DNA from 2 places in the Caballeronia sp. DA-9 genome. Region 1 is predicted to be linked to the other one. Evidence: riboswitches for the same ligand, from Rfam matches in the RefSeq annotation. Region 1 holds a riboswitch; the other holds the start of a gene.
The links. A riboswitch is a leader RNA that binds a small molecule or an ion and turns the genes downstream of it on or off. The one in region 1 is predicted to bind thiamine pyrophosphate.
Positions count from the first base shown of each region.

Region 2: linked by a shared signal. The riboswitch ahead of ACRWA7_RS31390 (FAD-dependent oxidoreductase) and the one ahead of thiC (phosphomethylpyrimidine synthase ThiC) in region 1 are both predicted to bind thiamine pyrophosphate.

Region 1 covers NZ_CP195133.1:1,206,374-1,212,145, forward strand. The annotation lists gene ACRWA7_RS21590 (glycine zipper 2TM domain-containing protein) at 150-362, opposite strand; gene thiC (phosphomethylpyrimidine synthase ThiC) at 637-2,568, opposite strand; TPP riboswitch at 2,798-2,928, opposite strand; gene ACRWA7_RS21600 (EamA family transporter) at 3,341-4,453, shown strand; gene ACRWA7_RS21605 (entericidin A/B family lipoprotein) at 4,520-4,660, opposite strand; gene ACRWA7_RS21610 (sensor histidine kinase) at 4,969-5,772, opposite strand, start outside.
Region 2 covers NZ_CP195133.1:3,299,580-3,305,351, reverse strand. The annotation lists gene ACRWA7_RS31400 (carbonic anhydrase) at 1-554, shown strand, start outside; gene ACRWA7_RS31395 (ABC transporter ATP-binding protein/permease) at 652-2,403, opposite strand; TPP riboswitch at 2,689-2,819, shown strand; gene ACRWA7_RS31390 (FAD-dependent oxidoreductase) at 3,033-4,184, shown strand; gene thiS (sulfur carrier protein ThiS) at 4,193-4,390, shown strand; gene ACRWA7_RS31380 (thiazole synthase) at 4,414-5,226, shown strand; gene thiE (thiamine phosphate synthase) at 5,223-5,772, shown strand, end outside.

The DNA of each region.
Region 1 (5,772 bases):
ATCGAAGAAATGCGGGGAAGCATTCACGCAGATGCCAATATTTCGACGTGTTTCAATATCGTGAAGGGTTTGCGGGAAAAGGGCGCACGGCCGCCTATAGGGAAGGGAAGCAGGCCGCGCGGCGGATACGAAGAACCGTCTCCTCAGGCTTACTTGCCGACCTGATTGCCAATAATCCCACCAGCGGCGGCGCCGCCGACAGTCGAAAGCGCATTGCCGCCAATGGCCGCGCCCGCAACGCCGCCAACGCCGGCGCCGATGGCTGTATCGCGTTGACGGGTACTCATTTGATCGCAGGCAGACAGGCCGCCGAGAAGTGCGACAACGAGAGCAGCAGCGCCAATCTGTTTGATCTTGTCCATTTCAACTCTCCAAATCGATGATCCACGAAGATGTGACAGGGTGTTGCGGAAACGGCTCGCTCCGGTCTTGCGTCCACCCCGGGCGACGAGACCGGTTTCTGCCGATTCTTTCAATCATTAAGCAGAAACAGTGCCTGATCGCCGTATTCCGCAGACATTAGCCAAATCGCGCGCGTGCCAATCTAAAACGGCCCGCCACACGCAACGTACGGCAGGCCGTTTCTTACGTAGCCCGGAGCAGGCTTGAGCGTCAGCGTTGAGGCACGCGTCTTTCTTACGTGCGCTGGTAAATCTCCGCGCCCTTCTTCACGAACTCAATCGCCTTGGTCTGCATGCCCTGCTTCAGCGCCTCGACATCCGATACCCCTTGTTTCGCCGCATATTCACGCACGTCCTGGGTGATCTTCATCGAGCAGAAATGCGGGCCGCACATCGAGCAGAAATGTGCGACCTTGGCGGAATCCTTCGGCAGGGTTTCGTCATGGAATTCGCGGGCCTTGTCCGGATCGAGTCCGAGATTGAACTGGTCGTCCCAGCGGAATTCGAAGCGCGCCTTGGACAGCGCGTTGTCCCGGACCTGCGCGCCCGGATGACCCTTCGCCAGGTCGGCGGCGTGCGCGGCGAGCTTGTACGTGATGATGCCGGTCTTCACGTCGTCCTTGTTCGGCAAGCCAAGGTGTTCCTTTGGCGTCACGTAGCACAGCATGGCGGTGCCGAACCAGCCGATCATCGCAGCGCCAATGCCTGACGTGATGTGGTCGTATCCCGGCGCAATGTCCGTTGTGAGCGGTCCGAGCGTGTAGAACGGCGCTTCGTCGCACCATTCAAGTTGCAAATCCATGTTTTCCTTGATGAGTTGCATCGGCACGTGGCCCGGGCCTTCGATCATCACTTGCACATCGTGCTTCCACGCAATCTGGGTCAGTTCGCCGAGTGTCTTCAGTTCGCCGAGCTGGGCTTCGTCGTTGGCGTCGTAGATGGAACCCGGGCGCAGGCCGTCGCCAAGCGAGAAGGCCACGTCGTAAGCCTTCATGATTTCGCAGATGTCCTCGAAATGCTCGTACAGGAAGCTTTCCTTGTGGTGCGCGAGACACCATTTGGCCATGATCGAACCGCCGCGCGAGACAATGCCGGTCATGCGGTTCGCGGTCATCGGCACGTAGCGCAGCAGGACGCCCGCGTGAATGGTGAAGTAGTCCACGCCCTGTTCGGCCTGTTCGATCAGCGTGTCGCGGAAGATTTCCCAGGTCAGGTCTTCAGCCTTGCCGTTGACCTTTTCGAGCGCCTGATAGATCGGCACGGTCCCGATCGGTACCGGGCTGTTGCGGATGATCCATTCCCGCGTCTCATGAATGTGCTTGCCGGTGGACAGATCCATCACCGTGTCGCCGCCCCAGCGGATCGACCACGTCATCTTGTCGACTTCCTCGCCAATGGACGACGTCACCGCCGAATTGCCGATATTCGCGTTGATCTTCACCAGGAAGTTGCGTCCGATGATCATCGGCTCGCTTTCCGGGTGGTTGATGTTGTTCGGGATGATCGCGCGTCCGCGGGCAATTTCCTCGCGCACGAATTCAGCGGTGATCTCCTTCGGCGCGCCTTCACCGAACGCCTTTGCGCCGAACGCCTGGCCGGGATGCTGGCGGCCCATCATCGCGGCGAGTTTTTCACCGTTCGGGCCGCTTTTCTTAAGCGACTCGAGATATTCGGCGCGGCGCTGGTTTTCGCGGATCGCGACGAACTCCATCTCCGGCGTGATGATGCCCTGACGCGCGTAGTGCATCTGCGTGACGTTCTTGCCCGCAGCGGCGCGGCGCGGCGTGCGGTGCAAGCCCTTGAAACGCAGGTCGGCCGTGGCGGGATCGGCGGCGCGTTCACGGCCGAAATCGCTTGAGAGACCGCTCAGCGATTCGGTATCGCCGCGTTCTTCAATCCACGCCTGACGCAGCGCCGGCAAGCCCGAACGGATGTCGATGTGCGCTTGCGGGTCGGAGTAGGGACCGGAGGTGTCGTAGACGTAGACCGGCGGGTTCTTCTCGCTGCCGAAGCTCTCGTTGGTGTCCGATTGCGTGATTTCGCGCATCGGCACGCGGATGTCCGGGCGCGAACCCGTCACATAGATCTTGCGCGAGTTGGGCAGCGGCGCGATGGCGGCGGCATCGACGACGGCGTCGGCGGACAGGAATTTCGGGTTGGCATTCATGCGGTTTCTCCTGTGTCGGCCGGAGTTGGCGCGTGCGCGCCTGACTCCGGTCCCATGCAGATGGTTGCGGGGACGGCTGTTCCCAGCCGCCGGCGTGAATGCATACAGATGCACGACGCACGAAAAACGGCTGGATCAAACGCTAGCTACGGGAGACCGAAGAAAAAGCAGAGAGAGGAGGCGGCGGATTCGGCGAGGATGCGCGAGAAGAAGAGAAAAGACCCCGGCGCGGCAAAATCCGAACGCTTCCCTGCGCTGGCATTATCCAGATCAGGTTCAAAGGGTATTTCTCACCCGCGACACACGGACAATCCAGACAGACGGATTGCGATGTGCAGCGCAGGACCCCCGCGTTAGCAGCCGCAACAATACACCTCGGCGTAGCGAGTTGGCAACCATCTGTAACGTTCTCGCGTGTGCGTACTGCGCTTACTGCATAATGGCGTCCACCGCGTGGCGGCCACGGTGTTTTCCCGGATGCGCATGGATTTTTTTCGTGCTGTCCGGCCCGGGCCCGTTGATCGCGGCGGTTCGCGCCGGTTTTCAAGCTGGTATCGAGCTTCGGCATGGTGATGCCCGACCCTTTTCTGCTGCTTCCGACATGTTGTTCTGCCTTGCCCGTTTTGCCGCGATGTCCAGGCGGCATGCGTGCCGTTCATCGGTTCACCGGTTGCCGGCCGGGCCGGTTCCGGCTGTCCTGAACGCTGTCCCGGGCGTTTTCTCGCGCTTGGCCGCCTGGCCAGCCAATTTTGCTGTTGGTACGGAGTAACGGATGTCTACGTCGTTGCCGCCGCCGCAGTCGTCCTCGTCGTCTCCGCAATACATTCCGCCCGCGCCGCAGGCTTCGGCGGAGGTGTTGCCGTTCCCGCAGCCAGCGACTGACGCACAAACGCCGGACGCCATACAGACGAATGCGTTCCCGCCCGGCGCAACGCAGCCGCAAGCAGGAATCGACGTCCGCCCGCGCCGGCCATTCAATCTTCCTGGCTATTTCCCTTTCCGCCTGCCGGCAACGCGCGGCGGCAGGATCGCGCTTGCACTGTGCGTGGTTTATCTGGTGTGGGGCTCGACCTATATGGCCGTGCACTTGTCGCTGGAGGCCTTTCCGCCGCTGATGCTTTCCGGCTTGCGCAACCTGTTCGCCGGAATCGGCTTGTTTATCTTCGCCGCGCGGCGCAATCCGGTCTGGCCAAAGGCTGCGGAAGTCCGCAATGCGGCGCTGGTCGGCACGCTGCTCGTGGGGTTATCCAGCGGGATGCTCGCGTTCGGCATGCGGACCGTCGAAACCGGAACAGCCGCTGTCATGGTCGCGACCGTGCCGCTGTTCGCCACGGTGATCGCCGCGATTGCCGGGCGCAAGGTGGCGAAGGGCGAATGGGTCGCGGTCGGGCTCGGGCTGGTCGGTATTGCGTTGCTGAATCACGGCGATCCGTCGTCCGGTTCCACCGCCGGCAGTCTCGCGATTCTATGCGGCGCAATCTTCTGGGCCGGCGGCTCTCATCTTGCGAGCCGGCTCAAGCTGCCTTCGGACCTGCTGGTGTCGACGGCTCTTCAAATCGGGCTCGGCGGCCTGATGGCGACAATCGTTGCATGGGTGTCGGGCGAGCGCATCGTGAGCATGGCGTTCACGCCGTTCCTGTCGTATCTCTACTTGATGCTGGTCGGTTCAATGGCCGCCTACGTGGCCTATGCGTACCTGATTCGCCACACGAGCCCGATTATCGCGAGCAGTTGCATGTACGTGAATCCGGTCGTGGCCGTGGTGATCGGCGCGCTGTTCCTGGGCGAGGTAATCACGAAATGGACGGTGATGGCGACGCTGATCATCCTTGCTAGCGTGGGTTTGTCGTTCTGGTTCGATTACAAGAGGCGCGGGCTGGTTTGACACATGGATGCATGAAAAAGAGCCTCCCTTGGGAGGCTCTTTTTCATGCATCCGGACGCGTTTCAATTACTCGGGGTTGTGCTTGTCGGCCGAATTCGTGATTGCATTGCCGGCCTTCGAGATGTCCTGGCCAGCGCCAGCAGTCGTATTGCAGCCTGCAAGCGCGGCGGTTCCTGCGATCAGCAACAAAGCGATGAGTCGAGTCATGAGCAATTCCCCTTGAGTATGCTGCGATTGATATGGGCATTGCGGCGTATGCCGCACATGCCCGAAGTTCGAATCCCCGCCACGCCGCGCTGATGAAAAAGCGCGTTCCAGCGAAATACATCGTGGCTTTTGGTTACGACCGATCACGAAACGTCTTCGCCTGAATCAATTATTGGCTGGACAGTTTCCATCGACCGCACCGGTCTGAAGAATCTTAAAAAATTGCCAGTCGCGAGGCTGTAGGCGCGAATGTTTTAATTGTGTAGGAGCGCTCTGCAACCGATGTCGGCGCACTCCTACGCGAACGATCACTGCGCAAAGTTGCGCACGCGGGGCATGGTCACGCGGATGTCCGTGCCGTGCGGCTCACGCCGCTCTATCTCGATGCGCCCGCCGCGTGCGCTGACCCGCTGCCGCATGCCCAGAAGCCCATGCGTATGCGTGCGCAGCAAATCCTGCGGGCGAATACCGACGCCGTCGTCCGCAACATGCATGGACACACGCTCCTCATCCAGCGCCAGCGCAATGGAAACACGCGATGCGCGTGCGTACTTCGCTGCATTCGTCAGCGACTCCTGCGCGACGCGAAACAACGCGATTTCCACTTCTTCGCCGAGCTTGATGTCGTCCTCGGGCAGGGCGAGTTCCAGCGTCCAGCCGGTGCGCTGCGCGGTTTCGTCGGCAAGGGTGCGCAGCGCCGTGACGAGGCCGAAGTTGGCGAGCACTGTAGGCCGCATGTCTTCGATGATCCGCCGCTTCAACGCAATACCCTGATCCAGATTGGCCAGCGCGCGGCCGAGCTTTTCGGCCACGGCGGGTTCTATCGCGGGCTTCACGTTCCTCAGCTTGTTGTTGACCCAGGCTACGTCCATCTTGCTGGCAGTGAGTATGGAGCCCAGTTCGTCGTGGAGTTCACGGGCGAGTTCCGTCTTCTCGTTTTCACTCACCGATTGCAAATGCCAGGCGAGCGCTTCGAGTTGCCGCGTACGCTCGAACACGAGTTGATCCAGTTCTTCCTGTTGCGTAATCAGCTTTTGCTGCACGCGATCCTGCTTGTCGAGTTGAATGCCGAGGTTGCGAAACAGCAGCAGGAACAACACGATGTTCAGCGC
Region 2 (5,772 bases), 1.6 Mb from region 1:
TGCCTCGCCTGAAGATCAATTACGCGCCGCTTCCCATCGATATCGTCAACACGGGTCATGCCGTTCAGTTCAACGCAACGCCGGGCACGGACAGTATTTCGCTTGGCGATCAGGCCTATCAACTCGTGCAGTTCCACTTTCATTCGCCGGGCGAAGAGCGTTTCGCGGGCAAGGAAAACGTGATGGACGCCCACCTCGTGCACAGCTCAGCGGGCGGCAAGCTCCTTGTACTGGCCGTGCAGTTCAAGCTCGGCGACCACCCGAACCCTGTCATTCAGGCCATGCTCGATCGAGTTCCAGCCGAAAAAGGCGCGGAGATGAAAGTCAGCGCGGTGACGGTCAATCCGCTCGACTTGCTTCCCAAGAATACCGGCTATTACACGTACAGCGGATCGCTCACAACGCCGCCGTGCACGGAAGGTGTGACATGGATCGAGTTCAAGGAACCGGTCAGCATCACGAAACAACAACTTGACGCGATGCACCATTTTTATCGCGGTAATCAGCGTCCTGTGCAGGCGTTGAACGGGCGCGAGATTTTTGAAGTGGATTGAGAAACGAGCAGCGTCCAGAAACGCGAAAAAGCGGGTCAAAGAACCCGCTTTTCCTGGCGCTTTAATCACGCACGATCAATCGCGCGCGAAACGGCTTTTACGCCGCAATGCTTTCCGCCGCAGCGCGCTCGATCTCGATCCGGCTTTCATGGAACCCGGACACCGACTCGCGGTGTGCCACGCTGACGATCGCGGCGTTCGGCAACGCGCTGATGATCGCCGTGTAGACCAACATCTCGTTTTCGGCATCGAGGGCGCTGGTGGCTTCGTCGAGGAACATGAAGTCCGGTTTATGCAGCAACACGCGCGCCGCAGCCAGCCGTTGCTGTTCGCCCGGCGACATCATCTTTGCCCAGTGCCCGGACTCGTCCAGCCGCGTGCCATAAGCCGCCAGATTGCAGACGCGCAGTGCTTCCCGGCAGGCTTCATCGGAGAAAATGGATGCTTCCGACGGGTAGCTCAGCGCCGCTTTCAACGTGCCGATCGGCAAGTAGCTTTGCTGCGGGATGAACATCAGTTTTGCATCGACGGGAGCGTCGATCGTGCCATCGCCGAAGGGCCACAAGCCGGCCAGCGCGCGCATCAACGTGCTCTTGCCTGAACCCGACGGCCCTTGCACGAGCCAGCGCGAACCGGGCTTCACGGTGACATCGGCGACGCTTGCGAGCGGCTTGCCATCGGGCAGCGCCAGCTTCAATCCCTTCGTCACGAGTGCGTCCGTGCTCGCGTAATGCAGGTTGATCCCACCGTGCGCGGTAGCGGGCGAAATGGCTTCCTTGATGTGCGTGGAGCGCATCACGCGCTTGAATTCGCGCAGCCGGTTCACGGTCGCGCGCCATTCGACCAACGTCGAATAACTATTGATGAACCACGAAAACGAGTCGCTGACCGTGCCGAACGCGGAACTGATCTGCATGAGCACACCGAGCGAATACGCGCCGGCGAAGTAGCGCGGCGCGGCGACCATGATCGGGAAAATGTTCGCGACCTGGCTATAGAACGCGAGCACGAACGTCAGCCGCTTGGTGTATTTCATGATCTGCCAGTAGTTCTGGCGGATCGTTTGAAAGATGCCCTTGGCGGTCGTGGTCTCGGTCGCGACGCCATCGTAGAACGCAATCTGTTCCGCGTTTTCGCGAATGCGGATCAGGCCGAAGCGGAAGTTGGCCTCCACTTTCTGGGCCTGATAATTGATCGATACCAGCGGATGGCCGAACCGTTGCATCAGGAGCGATCCGAGCACGGCATACCCCGCGGCGGCCCACACCATATAGCCCGGAATCGTGATCGGCGTGCCAAGGACAGAGAAGCTCAATGCGCCCGCGAGCGACCACAGAATGGTGATGAATGTGGCAAGCGTGACAAGGGTAGACAACAGATCCAGCGATAACGCCAGCGTCGTCGTGGCAAACGACTGAAGGTCGTCGCTGATCCGCTGGTCGGGGTTATCGGCGAGACGATCGCGTTCTATGCGGTAGAAGGCGTTATCGCCAAGCCATTGTTCAAGGTAGCGGTGCGTGAGCCACTGACGCCAGCGGAAGCCGAGCATCTGCCGCAAATACCTGCCGTACACCGCGAGCAGGATGTACGCGAATGCGAGACCCGTGAAGATCATCAGCAGATGCGGAAAGTCGTGGACGTTCTTGGTCTGGAGCGCGTTGTAGAAGTCCGCGTTCCATTTGTTCAGGCGGACATTGATGTACACGACCGTCATGTTGATCGCGATGATCGCAATCAGCAAAAGCCACGCAATGCCGCGTTCTTCCGATACCCAATAAGGCTTGATGAGACTCCACGCCGACACTTTGTCGGCGTTTTGTTCCGTGTTGCCGGGAGGTGTGATGGTCATGAGCTTCCTGAGGACGTGCCGGCTCGGCGGCAAATTTGTAACCTGGCGGGCGCCGCGGATCGTACGGGATCTTGAAGACGGCGCGCCGGAGCATTGTTTCGGGCGCGCCTTAACTGCGCCTTAATCCTTGCTGTATCCGCGCAAAACGAGATGCACCCGGCGTTCGCGGCATTGTGCCAGAGTGTGCGCAGCACGCGCGAAAGACGAGGATGCTGCGAACTGCTCGCATCCATATCCGGCTTTTTCCGGTTTGCGGCCCGTTTCGCTTTTATGTTTTAATGATTGGTGACGAAACAGGGGTGCTTCGGCGCGCGTTTTCCGATTTTGATGGACCGGAAAATGCGCGGCGAGGCTGAGAGAGTCCCTTTGCACCCGATCCGGGTAATACCGGCGAGGGAAGTTTCCGGAAAACCCAATTGGATTTCCAGTCTCTTCCAGTATTGGCAGGCCGCGATCCGCGTAAGTGCGTATCGGCGCCGCAATCTCGCCGTGGTTTCGTCCCTGAACATGTTTTGTGCGCCGCGCGTGCAATCAGGGCTCGAAACCGGCATTCCTCCCGGTTTCGACTTCTTTTATGCGCAACGCGTGCTCGTAGGTCCTGCCGCGTGTGCTGAGGAGGCATCGTCATCGTGAATACTGTTGTGCGTTCCAATCCGCGTGTCCTGACGGGCCGGGACGACTTTGCTGTCGTCGGCGGCGGCCTGTGCGGACGGCTGGTCGCGTGGCTGCTGGCGGGCGCAGGGCATCGCGTGGCGTTGTACGAACGGGGCGATGCGGCCGGCACGCAGTCGGCGGCCTGGGTCGCGGCGGCGATGCTCGCGCCCCTCGCCGAAGCTGCCAGCGCCGAATTGCTGATTACTGAACTGGGAGCGGCGTCGCTGGAACGCTGGCCTCGATTGATTGCCCAGTTGCCCAAACCCGTGTTTTTTCAACGCAACGGCACGCTGGTCGTCTGGCACGCTGGCGATCGAGCCGAGGCGCCGTTGTTCGAGCGCAGGTTGCGGGCGAATGCGCCTTCGGCGCTGTTTGAGGACGGCTTCATCAAGCTGTCCGGGGAACAGGTCGCGTTGGCGGAACCGTCGCTTGGTACGCGCTTCCCGCAGGGCTGGCTGCTTCCCAATGAAGGCCAGCTCGATAACCGTCAGGTCCTGGCGGCGCTCGCAGCGGGACTGGCGGAGCGCAACGTCGATCTTCACTGGAATACAACAATTGATGCGATGCCGGATGCGCGCTTCGTGATCGATTGCCGCGGTCTCGGCGGGAAAGCCGCGTGGCCGGCGCTACGCGGCATTCGTGGCGAAGTGGCGCGCGTGCATGCGCCGGGTATTGGCCTGACGCGGCCGGTGCGCTTGCTGCATCCGCGCTATCCGCTTTACATCGCGCCGAAGGAAAACGACGTGTACGTGATCGGCGCAACCGAAGTCGAAGGCGAAGACATGTCGCCCGTGACCGTGCGCTCCGCGCTGGAACTGCTGAGCGCGGCGTTCGCGGTGCATCCGGGTTTTGGCGAGGCGCGCATTCTCGAACTGAATTCGCAATGCCGCCCGACATTGCCCGATCATCGGCCGGCAATTGTCTGGGATGGTGCACGAACCTTGCGCGTGAACGGGTTGTATCGGCACGGCTACATGATCGCGCCCGAAGTCGCCGATACCGCTAACACCCTCGCCCAGGCCCTGCTCGGCGGCGCGGTCACCGATTCCGACTCCTTCAATGACTGGCGTCACCACGCCCGCTGGTCCGCCTTGCTGCGCTGCGAACAAGCCGCGCCTGTGCTTTGAGATTCATCATGAACATCCACATCAATCAGCAACCGTTTTCCGTCCCCGATGCAGCCACCGTCACCGACGCGCTCGCCGCTTTCGGCGCGAAGCCGCCGTTCGCCGTGGCGCTGAACGGGCAATTCGTCGCGCGCGGCGAGCATGCGTCGAAAGCGCTCAATGCCGGCGACAAACTCGACATCGTCTCGCCGGTTGCCGGCGGCTGAGCGTTTCCATACAGGAATTGGTCATGACCTTAACGATCACCACCGCCGATACCCTCACGCTCTACGGCACGCCGTTTCCGAGCCGCGTGTTGCTGGGAACGTCGCGCTATCCGTCGCTGCAATCGCTGTCGGATTCCATCGACGCCGCCCGGCCCGGCATGGTCACCGTCGCGTTGCGGCGCCAGTCGAACACGGGCGAAGCCGGTTTCTTCGACGTGCTCAAGCGCCACGGCGTTGCGTTGCTGCCCAACACGGCGGGCTGCCAGACCGTGGACGAAGTGCTGACCACGGCGCGAATGGCGCGCGAACTCTTCGATACCCCGTGGCTGAAGCTCGAACTCATTGGCGACGACTACACGCTGCAGCCCGACCCGATCGGCCTCGTGGAAGCCGCTGGAATTCTTGTTCGCGAAGGCTTCAAGGTGCTGCCGTACTGCACGGAAGACCTGGTGATCGGCCGCCGCCTGCTCGACGTCGGCTGCGAGGCGCTGATGCCGTGGGGCGCGCCGATTGGTACGGGTAAAGGCGTGACGAACCCATACGGATTGCGCACGCTGCGCGAGCGGTTGCCGGATGTGCCGCTTATCGTCGATGCCGGTCTGGGCGTGCCTTCCCACGCGTGTCAGGTCATGGAATGGGGTTTCGACGGCGTGTTGCTGAACACGGCCGTCTCGCAGGCCACGTTTCCGCCGCAGATGGCCCGCGCGTTTGCGCTGGGTGTGGAAGCGGGGCGGATGGCTTATCTGGCAGGGCCAATGGCCGAGCGCGATAGCGCGCAGGCGAGCACGCCGGTTGTCGGCATGCCGTTCTGGCACCAGGATGGGAGCGCGGCATGAGCATGTTGACGCAGGACAGGGAAATCTTCTGGCCACCCGCCGACGAACTGCTCGAAGCTTCGGAGCGAATTCGGCGGCGCTTGGGTGACTGGCCGGCGGCATCGAAGCAATGGCGGATCTGTTTGAGCGCGCCGGATCGACCGCTGAAAGGGGATTTGATACTGGGCGGCGGGTCCAACAAGCCGGAAGCAGAAGGCGTGGGATTGCTCGACGCCAAAGCCGGCCGTGCAACCTTGCAACTCGACGGCGTGGAGTACGCGCTGGAAGGCGAGTGGTCGGACGATTGGCCCGCGGCTCTGGCCGCATTCCTGGATTGCGGTTTCGAGCCGCACGATGCGCTCGTTCTGGCGCTCGCCTGGCGTCCGTCGAATCTGGACGAACTCGATGCATGGCCGGTCGACTTCTACACATTCCCAAAGGTTGCAAATTTGCTGCCGCCGCCTTCAAGGGCGTTTGCTCATTGCCCGGACCGGCTAGGTTTGTACGCCGTGTTGCCAAGCGCGGAGTGGGTCGAACGGGTTCTGGACCAAGGCGTGAAAACGGTGC